3 regions of the Glaciecola petra genome follow, and region 2 is predicted to be linked to each of the others. Evidence: predicted binding sites of a transcription regulator. Region 2 holds the regulator's gene; each other region holds the start of a gene.
The links. Region 2 encodes LexA, which represses DNA repair genes until DNA is damaged. Its sites were predicted from a motif close to TACTGTATNNNNATACAGTA; they were not measured.
Positions count from the first base shown of each region.

Region 1: the regulator LexA is predicted to act here: its motif matches at 4,660-4,679, upstream of uvrD (DNA helicase II).
Region 3: the regulator LexA is predicted to act here: its motif matches at 2,876-2,895, upstream of dinB (DNA polymerase IV).

Region 1 covers NZ_JAVRHX010000003.1:387,181-394,209, forward strand. Annotated here, with positions in the region: gene RM552_RS12535 (DUF484 family protein) at 1-495, shown strand, start outside; gene RM552_RS12540 (tyrosine recombinase XerC) at 485-1,384, shown strand; gene RM552_RS12545 (HAD-IA family hydrolase) at 1,381-2,100, shown strand; gene RM552_RS12550 (IMPACT family protein) at 2,119-2,712, shown strand; gene yghU (glutathione-dependent disulfide-bond oxidoreductase) at 2,807-3,661, shown strand; gene cysE (serine O-acetyltransferase) at 3,689-4,492, opposite strand; gene uvrD (DNA helicase II) at 4,762-6,936, shown strand; gene RM552_RS12570 (efflux RND transporter periplasmic adaptor subunit) at 7,026-7,029, shown strand, end outside.
Region 2 covers NZ_JAVRHX010000002.1:434,678-441,706, reverse strand. Annotated here, with positions in the region: gene ctaD (cytochrome c oxidase subunit I) at 1-48, opposite strand, end outside; gene coxB (cytochrome c oxidase subunit II) at 52-1,170, opposite strand; gene lexA (transcriptional repressor LexA) at 1,484-2,104, opposite strand; gene plsB (glycerol-3-phosphate 1-O-acyltransferase PlsB) at 2,345-4,777, shown strand; gene RM552_RS09750 (LiaF domain-containing protein) at 4,956-5,609, shown strand; gene ilvA (threonine ammonia-lyase, biosynthetic) at 5,629-7,029, opposite strand, start outside.
Region 3 covers NZ_JAVRHX010000008.1:36,947-43,975, forward strand. Annotated here, with positions in the region: gene RM552_RS16950 (amidohydrolase) at 1-962, shown strand, start outside; gene RM552_RS16955 (DUF3087 domain-containing protein) at 1,001-1,507, opposite strand; gene RM552_RS16960 (DUF1653 domain-containing protein) at 1,571-1,786, opposite strand; gene dinB (DNA polymerase IV) at 1,794-2,855, opposite strand; gene nqrM ((Na+)-NQR maturation NqrM) at 3,165-3,398, opposite strand; gene RM552_RS16975 (FAD:protein FMN transferase) at 3,421-4,455, opposite strand; gene nqrF (NADH:ubiquinone reductase (Na(+)-transporting) subunit F) at 4,581-5,813, opposite strand; gene nqrE (NADH:ubiquinone reductase (Na(+)-transporting) subunit E) at 5,832-6,440, opposite strand; gene RM552_RS16990 (NADH:ubiquinone reductase (Na(+)-transporting) subunit D) at 6,447-7,029, opposite strand, start outside.

The sequences.
Region 1 (7,029 bases), on a different contig from region 2:
CAACTCAAGTCGAACCTCGATAATTTAGTCAATACAGCGAGACAAAATGAGCATATATATACGACTTATGCTCAGCTTAACATCAAATTATCGCAGGTGAATTCGCTAGTCAAATTAAGGGCTGTGCTAGAAGAATATTTGCTCGATGCGCTTAATTTAGAGGCCGTCAAATTGGTCCTGCTGAACACAAAAAACCCAGATACTGTAGAACTTTCGGAAATTCAACAGCATGCCATTTTTGATAAAAAATTGGCAAAATCACCGTTTTATTTAGGGCGACTCGGTAAATTAGAAAAACAAGCCTTATTTGCTGATCATGACGCTAACTCCGTTGCCTTAATTCAGATATGCGATAGTCCAACTATTGGTTTATTAGCTGTCAGTAGCGTCGACGCTATGCATTTTAATCCCAAGATGGACACAATGTTGTTAGACTTTCTTCGGCAAGCATTGGAAATACACATTCCTAAAATTTTGAGTACCGATGGAAGTTAAGGAAAATCCCTTAGCACAGTGGATAAATGCATTCTTGGACGAATGTAAGATTGAGCGTCAATTATCCCCACATACTATTAAAAGTTATAGACGACAGTTAGATGCCATAGGACGTGATTTAAACATCAAAGACTGGAAAAATCTAAACACAGACGACGCTAAAGTCGTATTACACAGGGCAAGTGAGGCTAAACTTTCAGCTCGTTCAATTAATTTGAGATTGACTGTTTTTAGGAATTTTTGTCGCTTTTTGGTAAAAAAGGAAGTATTGACAAACAACCCTGTCGATAATATCCATGCTGTTAAAGAAAACAAACCCCTCCCAAAATACCTCAACGTTGATGAGGTAACGCAATTATTAAATTTCGAAGGTGACGACTTTTTGAGCATCAGAGACAGATGCATGTTCGAACTTTTATATGGCTGTGGATTACGTCTATCTGAACTCACACAACTGAATATTACTGATATCCTAGATAATGGACAGGTTAAAGTTACGGGTAAAGGCAACAAACAACGGATATTACCTCTAGGTAAACAAGCTCAAATTGCACTTGAAAATTACCTAACTAAACGGACCGATATAATAGCTTTTGAGGACGAACCCGCATTAATTATTTCAAAAAGAAAAACTCGCCTTTCCAACAAACAAGTTGCAAATAGATTGAGTCAGTGGGCGCAATCGCAAACTCTTTTCCAACATATAAGCCCACATACATTAAGGCATTCTTTTGCAACTCATATTCTAGAATCGAGTAATGATCTACGTGGCGTGCAAGAATTATTAGGACATGCTAACTTATCCACTACACAAGTGTATACTCACCTTAACTTTCAGCATCTCAGTCAAGTATATGATCAAGCTCATCCGAGGGCTAAACGAAAGTGATTGTTTACAAACGCCCTCATTCTTTTAATGGTATTAGCTTTGATCTAGATGATACATTTTACGATAACATGCCATATATATATGCGGCTGAAAAAGCACTTAATGAGTACATAAATAAACACTATCCAACTGTAGCAAAAGTCCAAAAGCACGAATGGCAGGCAATACGCCAACAAACCTTGTCAAAGTGGCCCTACCTTAAAAATGAAATTGGTGAATTTCGGTTGAAAGTGCTTGAGAAAGGTTTTAGGCATGCTGGTGTACATGAATCAGAAATTTTAAGCAGTGTAGCAGATTGTTTTGCATTTTTTTACCGTAAACGAAGCGATTTCAAAGTGCCAAAAAGTGTTAGTGCTGTATTAGATTTACTCTCTAAACACTTTAAATTGGCCGCTATTACAAATGGTAATGTAGATTGTGAAGCAATTGGTATATCTCGACACTTTAAAACTATTATCCATGCATCTAAAGAATACCCAATGAAACCTGAACCTGCTATATTTTTGAAGGCAGCCCAAGATCTTGAATTAAAGCCCAAAGAAATCCTACACGTAGGTGACGACTTGCATAAAGATATATTTGGAGCAACTAATGCTGGATATCAAACAGCTTGGTTGGCAGTCAACAGGAAAATGCTTTTGCATCGTGAACGAGTCTGCATACTTCCAAGCTTGCAGTTGAATAAACTTTCAGAACTAAATGTTTTTTGCAATTAGCCACTATCTAGTTTATTTATGAGTCACAAAATCGTCACCCAAACGTTAACTAACGAAATTCAGGTAAAAAAGAGTCGATTCATCGCCACCATCGATTCAGTTTCCAATATTGGACAGGCATCAAAATTCATCGTTAAACAAAAAGAAGTATATCGAGATGCTGGTCATCATTGTTTCGCTTATATTATTGGTCCACCAAATATTCCCAAAACTTCCGCTTGTTCAGATGACGGAGAGCCGAAAGGTACCGCAGGTAAGCCAATATTAAATGTCTTGAATAATGGGGTTATTGGCGACTGCATAATACTGGTTAGTCGTTATTTTGGCGGGATTAAGCTTGGCACGGGAGGTCTAGTTAGTGCATATACTGCGGCTGCAAATAAAGTGTACCGCGCAGTTCGCACCAAGCCCTTCATACAAACACTTAAATGTAGAATAAAGTGTAACTTCAGCCAAGAGCAATTTATACGTCATTTGCTTAAGCAATATAACGGCGATATCAATGAATGTATCTACACAAATGAACTTTATATGGATATTTCAATTCCTCTAGATGCAAAGTATGCGTTGCAAGAAGATTCATTGAAACATAAATTTTTTATTATCAATTAAATCTCTTTCATGAAAGAAAACCTTTTGTTTTCCGGTTTTATTACCATACTAATTTAAAGTGTCTGTCCAAAAAGTAACTAAAAAGGAAAATATAATGAGTGACAATGATTACAGCCCTCCGAAGGTTTGGACATGGGATAAAGCAAGCGGAGGTAAATTTGCTAATATTAATCGCCCTATTTCCGGAAGCACACACGAAGAGGTTCTGCCAAAGGGTAAGCATGGCTTACAACTTCATTCCTTAGCTACACCCAATGGTGTTAAAGTCACCATAATGCTCGAGGAATTGCTCGCCGCTGGAGTGAAAGAGGCTGAATATGATGCCTTTATTGTAAATATTCAAGAAGGGAAGCAGTTTGGTTCAGAGTTTGTTGCCATCAACCCTAATTCTAAGATTCCTGCTTTGCTTGATTACACTACCAAAACACCTACACGAATATTCGAATCGGGTGCTATTTTGGTATATTTAGCTGAGAAATTTGGTCATTTTTTGCCTACGGAAGCTAGTCATCGAGCGGAAACAATGTCCTGGCTAATGTGGCAAATGGGCAGCGCACCCTTCCTGGGTGGAGGTTTCGGACATTTTTATGCTTATGCACCAGAGAAATTTGAATACCCGATTAACCGCTACGCAATGGAAGTCAAAAGACAACTAGATGTTCTCGACAAACAATTGGAAAACAATGAATACATTACAGGCAGTGAATATACCATTGCTGATATGGCAATTTGGCCTTGGTATGGTGTGTTAGTACAAGGTTTTCTTTATGAAGCGAAAGACTTCTTGGATGTAAAAAGTTATAAGCATATTATGCGATGGGCAAATCAATTGAGTGAGCGCCCCGGAGTTAAGCGTGGAAGAATCGTCAATCGCGTTTGGGGAGAAGAAAATGAAAAACTTAAAGACAGAAATTCAGCAGATGATATCGACAAAGTACTTGCGAAGTAATATGAATAAATTCTGGAAAAAAGCGGTTTAATCCGCTTTTTTATCTTCTAAGACATTTTGCTGCATTGATTCGCAAGGCATAGAACAATCTGGTTCTCCAACAATTTTTGCGGGCACCCCAACAACGGTTACACAGGCGGGTACATTATCTAAAACAACACTGCCAGCGCCAACTTTAGACCCCCTTCCTACTTCAATATTACCGAGGATTTTTGCTCCTGAACCTATCATCACGCCTTGACGTATCTTGGGGTGTCGGTCGCCCGTTTCATTGCCAGTGCCGCCAAGCGTAACACTTTGTAAAATCGACACATTATCTTCTATTATAGTGGTTTCACCAATTACTATACCCGTAGCATGGTCAAACATAACACCTTGTCCAATTCGTGCGGCTGGATGAATATCTATCGAAAATACTTCAGAATTACGACTTTGGATAAACAAAGCTAACTGTGTGCGACCTTTATTCCATAAATAATGCGCAAGCCGATGAACCTGTAATGCCTGAAAACCCTTAAAATGTGTTAAAACCGTCAAATACGAACTGACCGCAGGATCCCTGTTAATAACTGCTTGTATATCTTGCATTGCGGCGTCGAGAATACTTGGATTCATCATATAGGCTTCATCAAACATTTCTCGAATAGTAATAGCTGGCATTACATCATCACTAATTTTTGTTGAAAGGATAAAACTAAGAGAAGTTTCAAAATTATGATGGCCTAAAACACAAGCATGTAAATAACTGGCCAACAAAGGTTCGTCCGAAGCAACCTGAGCTGCTTCATTTTTTAAAACACGCCAAAATTGTTGTCCACACAAATTAGTCATTACTTAAACCACACTTTACCAAACGATGCAAAGGCCGAAAGTATGGCTGATTGAGATCGCTTTGACAACTACCTTGCCTGTCTACTAACAAGAAATAATTAACTTGAGTGTCTGTCCAATAAATGAAAAAAATAACGTAGAGTGTCTGTCCAATTAAAAATAAAGGATGCTGTATGAATAAACAGCTTTTTGTATTAAAGCCTGCTATTATTAGGATGTTTCAAGCGCAATTTATTCTAAAAAAACCGCGGTATCTAAAAGGTAAATAAATGGATGTATCTCTTCTTCTCGACGAGTTAAATGATAAACAACGTGAGGCCGTTGCCGCGCCAAATCAAAATATGCTCATATTAGCAGGTGCTGGTAGCGGAAAAACACGGGTATTAGTGCACAGAGTAGCTTGGTTAATTCAAGTTGAAAACCTATCGCCATTTGGTGTACTCGCTGTTACTTTCACAAATAAGGCCGCTAAAGAAATGCGTTCACGTGTTGAACGCCTTATGTCAAATACTCTACACAATATGTGGATTGGGACATTCCATGGCCTAGCCCATCGTCTACTGCGTCTGCATTATGAAGAAGCCAAATTACCACAAAACTTTACTATTATAGATTCGGATGATCAGTATCGTTTAATAAAACGTCTAATTAAAGCACTCAATTTAGATGAGAAACATTGGCCACCTAAGCAAATCCAATGGTATATCAACTCAAATAAAGATGAGGGTTTGCGCGCCGCAAAAGTAGAAACATTTAATGACCCAAACCAAACTAAGATGCGAGAAATATATCAAGCATATGAAGATACGTGTCAACGCTCAGGACTAGTCGATTTTGCAGAATTACTGCTTAGATGTTTCGAGACCTTGCGAGATAATGAAGCATTAAGACAACATTACCAAAAGCGCTTCAGGGCTATTTTGGTTGACGAATTTCAAGATACCAATAACATACAGTATGCATGGTTAAAACTACTCAGCACAAAAGATAATAACATGATGATTGTCGGCGACGACGACCAGTCTATTTATGGTTGGCGCGGCGCAAATGTAAAGAATATTTCTCACTTTCTAAGCGACTTCCCCAATGCACAAACTGTTCGCCTTGAGCAAAATTATCGTTCCACTTCAAACATATTAAAGGCTGCTAATGCGGTTATAGACAATAATAGCGGCCGCCTAGGTAAAGAATTATGGACAGAAGGTGAAGATGGCGAAAAAATCGCACTCTATGCTGGTTTTAACGAAATTGACGAAGCTCGATTTATTGTATCGCGCATCCAATCTTTTTATGAAAAAGGGGCCGCACTTAGCGAGTGTGCGATTTTATATCGCAATAATGCGCAATCGCGCGTATTAGAAGAAGCGCTATTGCATCAAAAGTTGGCTTACAGAATCTATGGCGGTTTACGTTTTTTCGAACGTCAAGAAATTAAAGATGCACTGAGTTATTTGCGTTTGATCAGCAACCCTATTGACGACGCTGCTTTTGAAAGAGTCGTCAATACACCATCGCGAGGTTTGGGAGACAAAACCCTAACAACAATTCGTGAATACGCCAGACAAAATAACCTTTCGATGTGGCAAGCAGGTCAAAACATGATCAATGAGAAGCGTATGAAAGGTCGAGCGCTGAATGCCCTCGCGAGCTTTTATGACCTTATCATTGCTATGACCAATGATACTAAAGATATGCTTCTACATGAACAAGCTGATGCAGTTATCAAGACCTCTGGACTTTATGCAATGTATCAAGCAGAAAAAGGTGATAAGGCCCAATCTCGCATTGAGAACTTGCAAGAACTTGTTACCGCAGTAAAGCAATTTGAAATACCTGAAGATGCGGAAGAAATGCCTCCTTTAGCAGCATTTTTAGCCCACGCTAGTCTTGAAGCTGGAGAAGCACAAGCGGATGTCGACCAAGACGCGGTGCAGCTCATGACCATTCACACTGCAAAAGGACTAGAGTTTCCCTTAGTCGTTTTAGCTGGCGTAGAAGAAGGTATGTTTCCAAGTAACATGAGTAACGAAGAACCTGATAAACTCGAAGAAGAACGCCGTCTAGCATATGTAGGCATGACACGTGCAATGCAAGAGTTAGTCATTACTTATGCCGAAACTCGGCGCCTTTATGGGCAAGATAAATACCATACTATATCTCGATTTGTACGCGAGATACCTAGCGACTTTATTGAAGAGATTCGCTTACGTTCACAAGTTAGCCAGCCAATACATAATCGCTTTAGTGCACAAGCATCTCACGAAGCGTTAATGGATAGTGGCTTTAATCTTGGTGAGCGCGTTGTTCATACAAAGTTTGGTGAAGGTACTGTGCTTAACTTTGAAGGTCAAGGCGAGCATGGACGGGTGCAAGTGCATTTTGACGATATAGGCAGCAAATGGTTGATGCTAGCATATGCAAAATTACAAAAATGTAGCACTTAACAGGTAAATTTTTTATCGTAAACTATAATATTGTGTGTTGAATTTTTTACTTACTTATTCTCATTTAAGACTTATCACAGGATACCTAAATGA
Region 2 (7,029 bases):
ATGGTCAGTGCTAGGTGTATCTTGAACATTTTCAGTGGCAGTTGACATACTCTACTCCTCGCCATTCATAATTGCGTTGACATCTTTGGCTTGAACCATATCGCCAGTGTTGTTACCCCAAGCATTTCGCTCGTATGTTGTCACTGCGGCTATTTCCGACATCGTTAATTGACGCGCGAAAGAAGCCATCGACGTACCCGGGCTACCGTTCACGATAATATCGATGTGACCATCGATATCTTCAAGCGCCATTTTGGAGCCTTTCAAAGCTGGGAACACACCGGGTAAACCTTCACCGTTGACTTGGTGACATGCCGCGCAAACCGCTTTGTAAACTCGCTCACCTGTGGTCATTAATTCTTCCATGCTCATATTCATCGCAAGCAAGCGTTGCTCTTCTTCTCTTGCTCTACGCGCAATAGCTTCTTGTTCGTTTACCCATGCTTCATATTCAGCGGGTTCTTTAGCAATAACTACAACCGGCATAAACCCATGGTCTTTGCCGCATAATTCGGCGCATTGACCGCGGTAAATACCCGGTTCGTTTACATTAGTCCAAGCTTCGTTGATAAAACCAGGATTCGCATCTTTTTTGACAGCGAAATCTGGTACCCACCAACTGTGGATAACATCGTCAGAGGTAATTAAAAAACGGACTTTTTTCCCAGTTGGTATAACTAAGGGACGATCAACCTCTAAAAGATAATTTTCGCCTTTGTCGAATTTATTGGCTATTTGCTCGGGCTGAGTTGCTAGCACAGAAAAGAAATCTATATCGTTTTCACGATATTCATAATGCCATTTCCATTGGGAACCAGTGACCAAAATTGTTATATCTGCTTCACTGACGTCTTCCATATCAATTAGGGTATTCGCTGCCGGAACCGCCATAAAAATAAGAATTAGAAATGGAATGACAGTCCACGCGATTTCGACTTTCACACTTTCATGGAAATTAGCCGGTTTCGCTCCTGTAGATTTGCGGTGAGCGAACATGGAATAAAACATGACACCAAACACGACCACAGCGATTACTACACAGATGTAGAACATCAACATATGTAAATCATAAACTTGATGACTAATATCAGACACACCTTTGCGTAAGTTAAGATCGGATCTTCCGGTCTCGACTGCAATTGCTGAAAAGCCGACTGTTGCCAAAGACAACCACGAAATGAATTTTACAAGCTTCACACTAGGACTCCCATTTATGCATTACAACTCTAATACCATAAAAAGCGGCAGTGCTTTCATGGTATTTTTTCGACTTTAGATTAATAACTAGTAATGCAATTGTTTTGATTATGTAAATACCTATATAATCATCGGACAAATCAGGTTAAGAGTCTAGTTTTTTGTTACTTTTTTCTTCTGTTTTGCTCGAGTTTTTCGTGGTGAAGGAAACTTTTATGTACAAAAAAGGCAACTTTTAATCGTTGCCTTGTGATCTAATAATATTTTTAACACTCAATAGTATGTTTTATAATCCTGCGTGATCTCTAATAACGCCTACTGCAAGACCTTCAATCGTGAAAAATTGAGAAGCAAGATCTACCCGTATTGGCGCAAATTCTTCGTTTTCTGCATGCAGTAAAATTTCGCTACCCTTTCGCTCAAAACGTTTGACTGTAACATCTTCATCAACTCGGGCTACCACAACCTGACCGTTATTAACTTGGTCAGTTTTGTGAACAGCCAACAAGTCGCCATCCATTATGCCAATATTTTTCATACTCTCGCCTTTTACTCTAAGCAAAAAGTCGGCGCGAGGATGAAACATGGCTGGATCGAGTTTGAAACGATTTTCGACATGTTCTTGTGCCAATATTGGCTCACCTGCGGCTACTTGACCGATCAATGGTAAACCTTCTTCAACTTCATCTTCCAAATCAACATTTAATTTAATGCCCCTAGATGTACCAGGCAAAATTTCAATCACACCTTTTTTTGCTAGGGCTTTTAGATGCTCTTCTGCTGCGTTAGCAGATTTAAAACCTAATTGCCGCGCAATTTCAGCTCGAGTAGGCGGCATACCTGTGTCAATCATTGTTGTTTTGACTAAATCTAGAACTTCTTGTTGTCGTGGTGTTAGTGGACGCATAAACAGCCTGTTTTTCTATACAGTTGTTGCTAGTATATCCAGTATTGCTTTAGAAGCAACTTTATTTTTCCACCCAAAATAAAGCAACGAACATCAAATCATGCGCTGAATAGCAAAAATATGTTTAACCCATGGTATTCTATTTTGTTAACTTGGCCCCATATAACTAGGCAGATGGCGGCTTTGCCTGTTAATATATCGGGCATAAATGGCCTGTACAAAGGCGACAATGGAGTAGTTATGAATTCGATAGGTCTCTTTTTCAAAAAACTGATCGCCGCCCCCATCGGCTGGATGGTGTCAGTAAAAAGCGTGCCAAACGATTTATCAAACGAACTGGGGATAGACAAAACTCGCCCTATTGTATACTTGTTACAAACCAAATCTTTTACTGATGCTATAGCACTGCAAAAGTCAACCGAAGCGCTAGGTTTACCCGCTCCTAACAAACCACTAACCCTAGTCAACCAAGAGCATAATCGTAGTTATTATTTAGATCGTCCCCAAAGTCTTCTTACTAAACGTATTAAGCCAACCACGATCGAAGAAAATTTCACCAAAATGTTTAACTTGCATAGAGAATTCGAAGACCTTGATGCCCAAGTCGTACCGGTTTTTATTTCTTGGGGTCGCTCAGCAGGAAAGGAAAAATCTGGATTTGCACAGCTTTTAGCCATAAAAGCTTCTCCAAATTGGTTGCGTAAGGCATTTATCGTTTTATTTTTTGGTCGTGACAACTTTGTTAGTTATTCAAAACCGGTTTCAACTCGGGAAATGGCTTCTTTAAAAGGCAGTGACCAACAAATAGCACACAAATTAATAAGAGTGGCACGCACTCATTTCCAGCGTAAACGACAAACATTAAGTGGCCCAACATTATTAGAACGAGAAACACTACATAACTCGTTACTTGGCGCAAAAGCGGTCAAACAAGCGATAGAAGAAGAAAGTCGACAGAAAAAACTCAGCCCAGAAAAAGCCCGGCAGAAAGCAATTAAATATGTGGACGAAATAGCTGCCGATTATCGCGAAGGTCTAATACGGCTTGCCGACCGATTATTAACGCGTATTTGGAACAAGATATATGACGGTATCGATGTATCGCATGCAGAAAGAGTGCGCGAATTAGCAGCCAATGGACATGAAATTATTTATGTACCTTGTCATAAAAGTCATATGGATTATTTATTGCTGACTTATGTGATTTATCATGAAGGATTGGTCACGCCACATATCGCTGCCGGTATTAACTTAAATTTTTGGCCAGCTGGCCCAATTTTTAGGCGCTGCGGGGCGTTTTTCTTACGTCGCAGTTTTGCAGGCAATAAGCTATACAGTTCAATATTTAGAGAATATCTAGAATTACTGTTTAATAAAGGTTACTCCGTTAAGTATTTCCCTGAAGGCGGTCGTAGCAGAACAGGTCGTTTACTACCTCCCAAAACTGGCATGCTAGCCATGACCATACAAGCTGTAACCAAAGGCGTAAAAAGGCCCGTATCTATCGTGCCCGTTTACCTTGGGTATGAGCACGTTATGGAAGTTAAGAGTTACCAAAAAGAACTCAAAGGAAAATCCAAGAAGAAAGAGTCACCTACTCAAGTTTTCTCTGCTATCAGAAAATTAAAAAACTATGGGCATGGCTATGTCAATTTTGGCGAACCTATCGCCTTGCATACATACTTAGATGAACAAGTATCTGACTGGCGTGAACAAATTCCTGAAGGCGACAAAAAGCCCAAATGGCTAACACCTACCGTGAATAATCTTGCCACCAAAATAATGACCACAATTAATAAAAATGCGGCATTAAATGGGACTGCACTATTAGCCTTTTGCTTATTGTCATCTAAAACACAAATTATGAGTAAAGACGAATTAGTCACCGCCGTCACTGACTTTTTGGCAATATTCAAAGCTAATCCATATAGTGATGATGCTACTTTCCCTAGTGCAGAGGCAAGCGAAATTGTTAATCGCACCTTAGCCTTAAATCGCTTTCAACAAACCCAAGATAAGTATGGTGAAATGGTTTCTCCCAAACCAGACAATGCTCTACTACTTACCTTTTACCGCAATAACATTATGCATATGTTTGCGCTTCCTAGCTTGGTAATGGCAGCTGTATTCGCCCATAAGAAATTAAGCAAATCGGCATTGTTAGGGTTAGTTCAAGATCTATATCCAATGCTAAAGCGTGAGTTTTTTATGCATATGAACATAGAACAAGCCATTGCATACGTTGATTCTTTATTACCTTACTTACTTCAACAAGGCTTTTTGCAGCAGTCTGACGAATTAATTAGCATACCTGAAACAAGCTCGAAGGGATTTCACAGTGCTTGGTTAATGAGTCGGAGTATGCAAGAGACTTGGCAGCGGTATGCCGTTGTATTAAGGGTCTTAGAAACCGAAAAAAATATTGGCCGCTCACAATTAGAACGCCAATCAACTACTGTTGCAGAAAGACTGTCTATTTTATTTGGAATGCACTCGCCTGAGTTTTATGACAAGAATGTATTGGGTACTTTTGTAAATGCTTTACGCGAAAACAAGCTTGTTGAAAGCCACGAAGACGGTAGCTTAGGTTTTTCTGATGCGAGTAAGACTTTGAAAGATGCAATTGAACCTCTTGTTTGGCCAGAAATTATTCAACATTTGGAACGCATTTAAACTCATATTTTTTTGCGAAATACACTAAGTTGTAGTGATTTTACTCAACAGAATGAATCCCAAAAAACATAGGTCATTGTTTTTAAATCATTTTATTTTTGGCACGCGCTATGCTTTTAAATGGACTCATGGCTGAAATAACCCCCTAAAATCGCCAATAGAATTAAAGGACATAAAAATGACTGTAAAGTTAGAAGATCGCCCAAGAGAACAGGTAAAAGAAGAAGTTATCGATACCCTCATTCATAACTACAGTCATGGTTTTATCTCAAATGAAGCGTTTGAGCGCAGGCTCGATAAAGTCATTGCGGCGACTAGTAATCAGGCAATGCTAGATGAAATCGAAGATTTATCAGACGCTCCTGATGACACAATAAAACAACATAAGCAAAAACAATTCTCGGTCAATTATGCCAACAATGAAGTTGAAGAAAGCGAAAACATGATAAGTGTTCTTTCTGAAACTGACCGTAGCGGTGTATGGGAAGTACCCAAATTAATCAAAGTGTACTCTATTCTTGGTAGCGCAAAAATAGATTTCACTGATGCTCGGTTTTCCTCACCCAATGTGCGTATTAAAATAATTAGCTTCATGGGTAGCGAGCGAATTTTTGTGCCCGAAAACGTTAATATTGTTTCTAAGGCGGTTTGCGTATTGGGCAGTGTAAAAAACCGCGCTGCGTCTATAGCCCCTTCTCAAGCGCCAACAATCACTGTGGAAGGCGTAATAATTTTAAGTGACTTGACGATTAAAATTCGCACTACTGTGAAAGAAAAATTTATTGCATTTGCTAATCAAATGAAAGAAATGTTTGATCCAAACAAGATGTAAATGCCTCTACTGGGGCTAACTAGCGAGCGGATAAAAAGAACTCATAAGCTGGATCATTAACATGTTCTCGGACGTCAAAATCGAGTTCGTCCAAATAGCGCTGGAAACTAGCTCTTTGTTCATGACTCAGTTCAAAACCAACTAATACCATGCCTTGAGCGGCGCCGTGATTACGATAATGAAACAAGGTAATATTCCAAGATTCACCCAAAGTATTTAAAAAGTGCATCAATGCCCCAGGATACTCAGGAAAAGAAAAACTAAAAACACTTTCTTCAAATTGTACTTTTGGGCGGCCACCTACCATGTGTCTAACATGCAATTTCGCAAGTTCATTTTGTGACATATCAAAACAATCATACCCTTTGGAAGTCAGTTTACTCATCAAAGCTGCAAATTCTTCAGCGCCATTTCGTAGCTTTACGCCCACAAAAATATGTGCTTCTTCGGTACCGCTAAAACGATAATTAAATTCGGTAATTACTATTCCACCTAGTAGCGTACAAAAAGCTTTGAACGCACCTTTAGTTTCAGGGATTTTTACTGCGAATACTGCTTCTTTCTGTTCACCTAGCTCGCACCGCTCCGACACATAACGCAAAGTATGGAAATTGATATTAGCGCCGCATAACACTCCGGCCATGCTTTTACCTACTGTCTCATGCTCTCGACAATATTTTCGGATAGCGGCAATCGACAGCGCACCAGCAGGTTCTGCAATCACTCGGGTGTCATCAAAAATATCTTTAATAGCGGTACATATTTCATCATTTGATACTGTCATCACATCATCGACAAATTGCTTGCATATCTCAAATGGTTCCTCACCAATTATTTTCACTGCAACACCGTCAGCAAAAATACCAACATGATCAAGCATGACAGGTTTACCTGCTTCGAGCGCAGCTTTTAAGCAAGCGGATTCTTCTGACTCCACAGCAATAATTTTAATTTCAGGTTTTATTTGTTTTATAAACACTGCCATACCAGCAGCTAATCCCCCTCCACCAACAGCAACAAATAAAATATCAATATGGTTCAATTGTTCTAGGAGTTCTTTGGCAATAGTCCCTTGACCAGCAATGACGTCAGGGTGGTCAAAAGGAGGGATCATAGACAAAGATTTTTCTGTACATAATTGACTAGCATATGCGCTCGCTTGATCAAAACTGGTGCCATGCTGAATGACAGTCGCAAAATCCCCACCAAAGTGTTTGACTGCATTTACTTTTATATCGGGGGTGGTTTCAGGCATCACGATAGTCGCTTTAATGCCCATCGCATTCGCTGCGTATGCAACACCTTGTGCATGATTTCCAGCAGAAGCAGCGATAACGCCAGCGGCTTTTTGCTCATTGCTTAACTGAGCCATGCAGTTGTAAGCTCCGCGTAATTTGAAGGACTTAACCGGCTGTTGGTC
Region 3 (7,029 bases), on a different contig from region 2:
ATCATTTAATCAGTTTGGGTATCACCAGTGCACACGATGCTGGCATAAATAAAACAATCCGTGACTTTTATATCGATAAAGCTGAAAGTGAGCAAATACCAATGCGTATATACGCAATGTTAGCAGCGACTGATCCTCAGCTATTGCAAATGCTCAAAGATGGACATTATGAAGATAGTAACAATACCTTGAGTATACGCAGCGTCAAAGCATATGGCGACGGCGCATTAGGCAGTAGAGGCGCCGCCTTGCTTAAACCCTACTCTGACGATCCTGACAATAGCGGCTTATTAGTAACTGCTGAGGAAAAACTACCCAGTTTATTTAACACGATCATAGGCGCAAATTTTCAGCTGAATTTTCATGCTATCGGCGATCGCGCAAATAGACTTGCCTTGCAACAATTTGCACGTACTTTTGAAAATTTCCCTGAAAACAAGTCAAGACATAGAATAGAACATGCCCAGGTTATAGCGGTTGAAGACATTCCCCTCTTTGAAGAATTTGGCATCATCCCTTCGATGCAGCCCACACACGCTACTAGCGATATGAATATGGCCGAAGATAGAATAGGTAAAGCGCGTTTGAAAGGTGCTTATGCTTGGCAAACGTTTTTAAACCAAGGCACACCAATTGCGTTTGGTTCAGATTTTCCGGTGGAACTTGCGAACCCTTTTCATGGTTTACACGCCGCTATCACTAGACAAAATGACCAAAAACAGCCAAAAGACGGTTGGATTGCAAATGAGCGTGTCTCAAGACAAGCGGCCTTAAAAGGATTCACTCTTGATGCAGCTTATGCCGCTTTTCAAGAAAACATGCTGGGCAGCCTTGAAGTTGGCAAAAAAGCTGATTTTATAGTGATAGATAAAGACTATTTTGAAATCGAAGCCTCTGAAATACGCGATATCCAAGTGCTAGCAACCTACGTCAACGGCAATTTGGTGTATGCTATAGATTAGGCTTTACGGATTTCAGTCTTCACGCTACTTCATGCTAGTTAAAATGCATCTAGCATGGATTGTGTGTAGTTATTGGGGTCAATACTCAGTTGGTACTTTTGCATCAACGTATCAAGTGCCAACTGTTCTATCGCTAATTCATCCATGACAATTGCGTTGTCATCTAATTCCCATAATAGGCGCGAGCCAGCATAGCTAAATTGTAAAGCTGTTAAGGCATTAACATCCCCTTTTTTTGCTGATTTCTTTATATTATGCATTTTGCGCGTAATCTTATTTAGCGCTTGTTTTAGCTCCCATACATAAACAACTTCTAACATAAAGGGGTGTTGTCTGCTCTTATTCAGACACCAAGCAATAAAAATGCTAGTCAACATAACACCGCTTAAATTCCAATGAAAATGACTGCCATCTTCATTAGGAAAAAACGCTATTAATGTTTGAGAAATTACCAAACTGCCTATTGCCAACAGCGCGATACAAGCAATAAAGACATATCTTAAATGACTACGATAACGTGCCTTACTGATTTTTATGAGTTGCACTTCTTTTGAAAGTACTTTTTTTGCAGACAATTTATTTGGCAAAATAGCTACCTTTTAGAACAATCATAAGGTAGTCGAGACAAAAGAAAATCGTTCGACAGTTCCCGATTCTAGTTCCACTTTTTCAAAAAACATGTCATAAGGCCTTACCCAAAGTGTTTTTTCACCATATAAGGGCCTGTAAAGGACCAAGGTGGATTCATCTTCTGAATGCTTTACAACATCAATCACTTCGTATTTACCGCCCTTAAAATGACGATATAAGCCTTTTTTAAACATTAATATATTACTCCAAGTTTAAAGATAATTGGGCAGAAGCAGTTTTTTTATCAGTAAAACCGATAAATATTCCCAATAAGCGAGCATCTTTGTTATTACGTCTTTGCCAAGCCTCTTGCAATAAACTTAAAAAAACCGCTTTATCCAATGTTTGGCTTTTATGCTCTTTCGTGGTTTGCCTAAAATCTGCAAATTTAATTTTGACACCCAGTTTATCAATTTGTCGCTTTTCAATATGTTTTTGAGCACGACCTAACAACGACGGATACAAATTATCTATCAAATACTCTTCGAGCACACTTAAACTTGCAATATTTTCTGAGAAAGTACGTTCAACTGCGACTGACTTTCTCACCCGGCTGGTTTCCACTCCTCTATTATCAATACCCTGGCACTTTTTCCACAAGCTCAAACCAAATTTACCAAAATTATCGGCTAATTTTGCCTCCGTCAAGGCTCTGATATCTTTCCCGGTGGTCCAACCCAGTTCATTTAATTTTGCAAAGGTCACTTTTCCAACACCCGGTATTTTATTTAATGGTAAGTTTTCAATAAAAGGCACAACTTGATCGGGTTTAACTAAATACTGCCCGTTGGGTTTGTTCATGTCTGACGCAATTTTTGCTAAAAACTTTAAAGGTGCGATCCCTGCAGAAGCAGTCAGCCCCAATTCTTGATGAATCTTAAGTCTAATATCTTGGGCGATTAGGGTAGCTGACCCTGCAAACATGGAGCAATCTGAGACGTCTAAATAGGCCTCATCGAGGGACAATGGTTCGATTAATTGAGTGTAACGCTGAAAAATCTCTCTAATTTTAGTGCTTACATCCTGATAAACCTGCATTCTGCCGGGCACAATGATCAGGTCTGGACACAGCCTTTTTGCATGTGAGCTAGGCATAGCAGAACGCACACCAAACTCCCTTGCTAAATAATTACAAGTTGACAGCACGCCTCTTTGGGATGATTTACCACCCACCGCAACAGGCTTATTGGCTAAGATAGGGTTATCTCGTATTTCAACAGACACATAAAATGCGTCCATATCGACATGAATAAATTTCCGCATTAGCTAAGTAAAACACCTTAAGCTGTATATATAACCAGTATTATTCATTAATTTTATTAAATTATCCAGTGCTTTCAGCAACAAACAATTAAAGCTGACATCTAAGAAAAATATTATTTCTGGATATCGTCTTACTTATCGGTTGCGGGAATCGTCTTTCCTGCGGAGGCACTGAGGGCTCCCCATTAATAAGGGCTATTTTAGGATATCTCAGCTTCCGCTGAGATAACAATGTTTAACGAATGGCATTTCACTTACGCGGATCTAACTGGGTAAGTGTCCGTAGATAACGAGAAATAAGGGAACTTCCTAAAGGATCTGGTTATCCTTCCAGTCTTTTAATTTTTCTTTTCTCAGCGCTTCTTTTTCTAAGCGGGCCTTTTTACGATCGCAAGGTTCAGGACAATCGCAAGCCTTTTCAACACCTAAAGCACCTAAACCACCACACGAGCCCGATATGCTTTTTTTCTGCAGAATGTAACCAATAGCCATAGCGAATGACATTAATAGAAAAAACCCGAAGGCTAAAATAAAAGTACTCACCTATTTTCCCCTGTTTGTATTTTCATTGAATGGTTTTAACCCTGCTTGCATAAACTTCCGATTGATATTCGACAAATTCGTTCATTTCTTTCGTAATAAATAGCGCGGCTATACCCTCTTTATTTGCCAATTCCATGCCTTTCTCCTTGCCCATCACAATTAAAGCAGTTGCTAATCCGTCGGCATGTATCGATTTATCACTAACTACAGTTACTGCAACCAATTTGTGTTGTATTGGGTAGCCGGTTTTTGGATCGATTAAATGCGAATAACGAATACCATCTTCTTCATAATACCGCCGGTAATCGCCAGAAGAGGCTAAAGCTCCATCTCCAATTGATATTATACGTTGCACAGCGCGCTTATCGCTAATCGGTTTTTCTATGGCTATCAACCAGTCTTGACCCACTGACTTATATCCAGATACTCGTAACTCACCACCAATCTCAACTAAGTAATTATTAATACCAAACGACTCGAGTAATTCAGCAATAGCATCAACACCGTAGCCCTTAGCAATTGTCGACAAATCTATATAAACATTTTCGTGAGATTTGGTCACACCACGATTTTCTAGGCGAAACTTATCTATTCCTACAAACTGACTCACTTTAGAAAGTTGCTCTGATGTTGGCACCTTCTCAGGTTTAGCACTTGGACCAAATCCCCACAAATTAACTAAGGGGCCAACTGTAATATCTAACATACCTTCACTTAACACATTTAATTTCTGAGCTTCCTGAATAACATAATTTGTTTGCTCTGATATTGGAAAAGTAATATCAGCTGGGGCTTGATTCAATAAAGAAAGCTCTGAGTCCGCAATGTAAGTAGACATAAGTTGATTGATATTAATTAACAGCTCATCAATTTTACTGTGTAATTGCATACTGCCAAATTGGGCCTGACTTCCTACCGGTTCAACATATTTTACTTCGTATGTTGTTCCCATCGTTAAACCGTTTAGTGTGACAAGTTTGGCTGTTTTATCTGCATTGTCGCAACTAGACAACAGTAAAACCGACGCCGCTAAAAAGCATAAATAAAGATGTTTCATCATACTCCCATTCAGTTTGTTCAGTTGAACTAGCTAATAAGCTACACTCTATGCTTGTGTTATGTATTCAATCTTAAACAATAATAAAAAAGGGGCAAACGCCCCTTTTTTGTAGATGACTAAGCTTAGCCACCAAAATCGTCAAGCATGATGTTTTCATCCTCTACACCCAAATCTTTGAGCATATTGATAACTGCAGCATTCATCATTGGAGGACCACACATGTAAAACTCACAGTCTTCTGGCGCTGGATGGTCTTTCAAATAGTTTTCCAACAACACATTGTGAATAAAGCCAGTATCACCTTCCCAATTATCTTCAGGTTGAGGATCAGAAAGAGCAACATGCCAATTGAAGTTTTCATTTTCTTTTTGCAACATATCAAAATCTTCAACGTAGAACATCTCTCTTAAAGAGCGGGCTCCATACCAAAAGGTAATTTTACGCTCGGTTTTGATACGACGCAATTGATCAAAGATATGCGAACGCATTGGCGCCATGCCAGCACCACCGCCAACGAAAACCATTTCTGCATTTGTATCTTTTGCAAAAAACTCACCAAATGGACCCGAAATTGTCACCTTATCACCCGCCTTCAACGACCAAATAAATGAAGACATTTTTCCAGCCGGCAGGCTCAGATTATTGGGCGGAGGCGTTGCAATACGAACATTCAACAAAATTATGCCTTCTTCTTCAGGATAATTTGCCATTGAATACGCACGAATTGTCTCTTCGTCTACTTTTGATTCAACATCAAAGAATCCGAAGTGTTCCCAGTCCTTACGATACTCATCTGGAATATCAAACTCACTATATTTAACATGGTGAGCAGGTGCTTCAATTTGAATATAACCGCCAGCACGGAATGGCACGCTTTCGCCATCCGGAATGCCGAGTTTAAGTTCTTTAATAAAAGTGGCTTCGTTATTATTAGAAAGTACTTCACAATCCCACTTCTTGATACCAAACACTTCTTCTGGTAACTCTATATTCATGTCTTGTTTAATCGCAACCTGACACGACAAGCGACACCCTTCTTTGGCTTCACGTTTAGTGATGTGGTCTAACTCAGTCGGCAGAATTTCACCACCACCGTCTTTAATATCAACGCGACATTGACCACATGAGCCACCGCCACCGCAAGCAGACGACACAAAAATACCAGAATCGGCTAACGCACCTAAAAGCTTTCCACCCGGCTGTGTAGTAATGGTATTTTCTGGATCACCATTGATGATGATTTTAACATCACCACTTGGCACAAGCTTTGATTTGGCGAACATGATTACAAAAACCAAAATCAATACAATGGCGATGAACATCCCAACGCCTAAATAAATTTCTACTGGATTCATTATTTTCTCCTCGCCGCTTTACAGCGATACACCTGTGAAGGATTGGAAACCAAGAGCCATTAGTCCAGCAATCATAAATACTGAACCTAATCCTCGTATACCGTCGGGCATATCCGCGTACTTTAACTTCTCTCTCACTGCAGCCAATAATACTATAGCAATAGCCCAACCCATACCTGAGCCTATGCCATAGACAATACTTTCTGTAAAGTTGTATTCACGTTGAACAGCAAATGCAACCCCACCGAAAATAGCGCAGTTAACAGTGATTAAGGGTAAGAAAATACCCAAGGCGTTATACAACGCTGGAAAAAATTTATCCAAGGTCATTTCCAATATTTGTACAAGCGCAGCAATGACACCAATAAAGGTTAAAAAGCTAAGGAAGCTTAAATCAGCATCTGGAAATCCTGCCCAGTCCAACGCACCAGGCGCTAATATACTGGTATAAATAACTTGGTTAACTGGGACCGAAATACCCAATACAACAATTACCGCAACCCCCAAACCCATTGACGTTTTTACTTTCTTAGATACTGCCAAAAACGTACACATTCCCAAAAATAAGGTGAGTGCCATGTTTTCAACAAATACCGCTCTAATAAGCAATGATACATATTGTTCCATGATGTCTTATTCCTTAGGTTCGACTTGTTCAGGACGAATGGTTCGGATACCCCAAATCATTAAGCCAATTAAGATAAATGAGCTAAAAGGTAAAATAAGTAAACCATTACCTGTATACCAACCACCGTTTTGAACAAGTGGTAAAATCTCATATCCTAAAATTGTACCAAAACCAAACAACTCTTTAACGGTTCCAATAACGATAAGAATAAAGCTATAGCCTAAACCATTTCCAATACCGTCAAGCAAGCTCATAAAAGGTGGCGACTTCATTGCGTATGCTTCTGCTCGACCCATTACAATACAATTTGTAATGATTAAACCCACAAATACCGAAAGTTGCTTAGATATTTCGTAAGAATATGCTTTAAGGATTTGGTCTACAACAATCACCAACGAAGCAATAATGGTCATTTGAATAATGATCCTAACGCTTGAAGGTATTTGATTCCGTATCATTGATATAAACAGGTTAGAAAATGCACATACGGCTGTTAACGCGAGTGACATTACTAATGCTGTTTCAAGTTTCGTTGTAATTGCAAGTGCTGAACAAATACCTAGCACGTGCAGAGCGATAGGGTTGCTA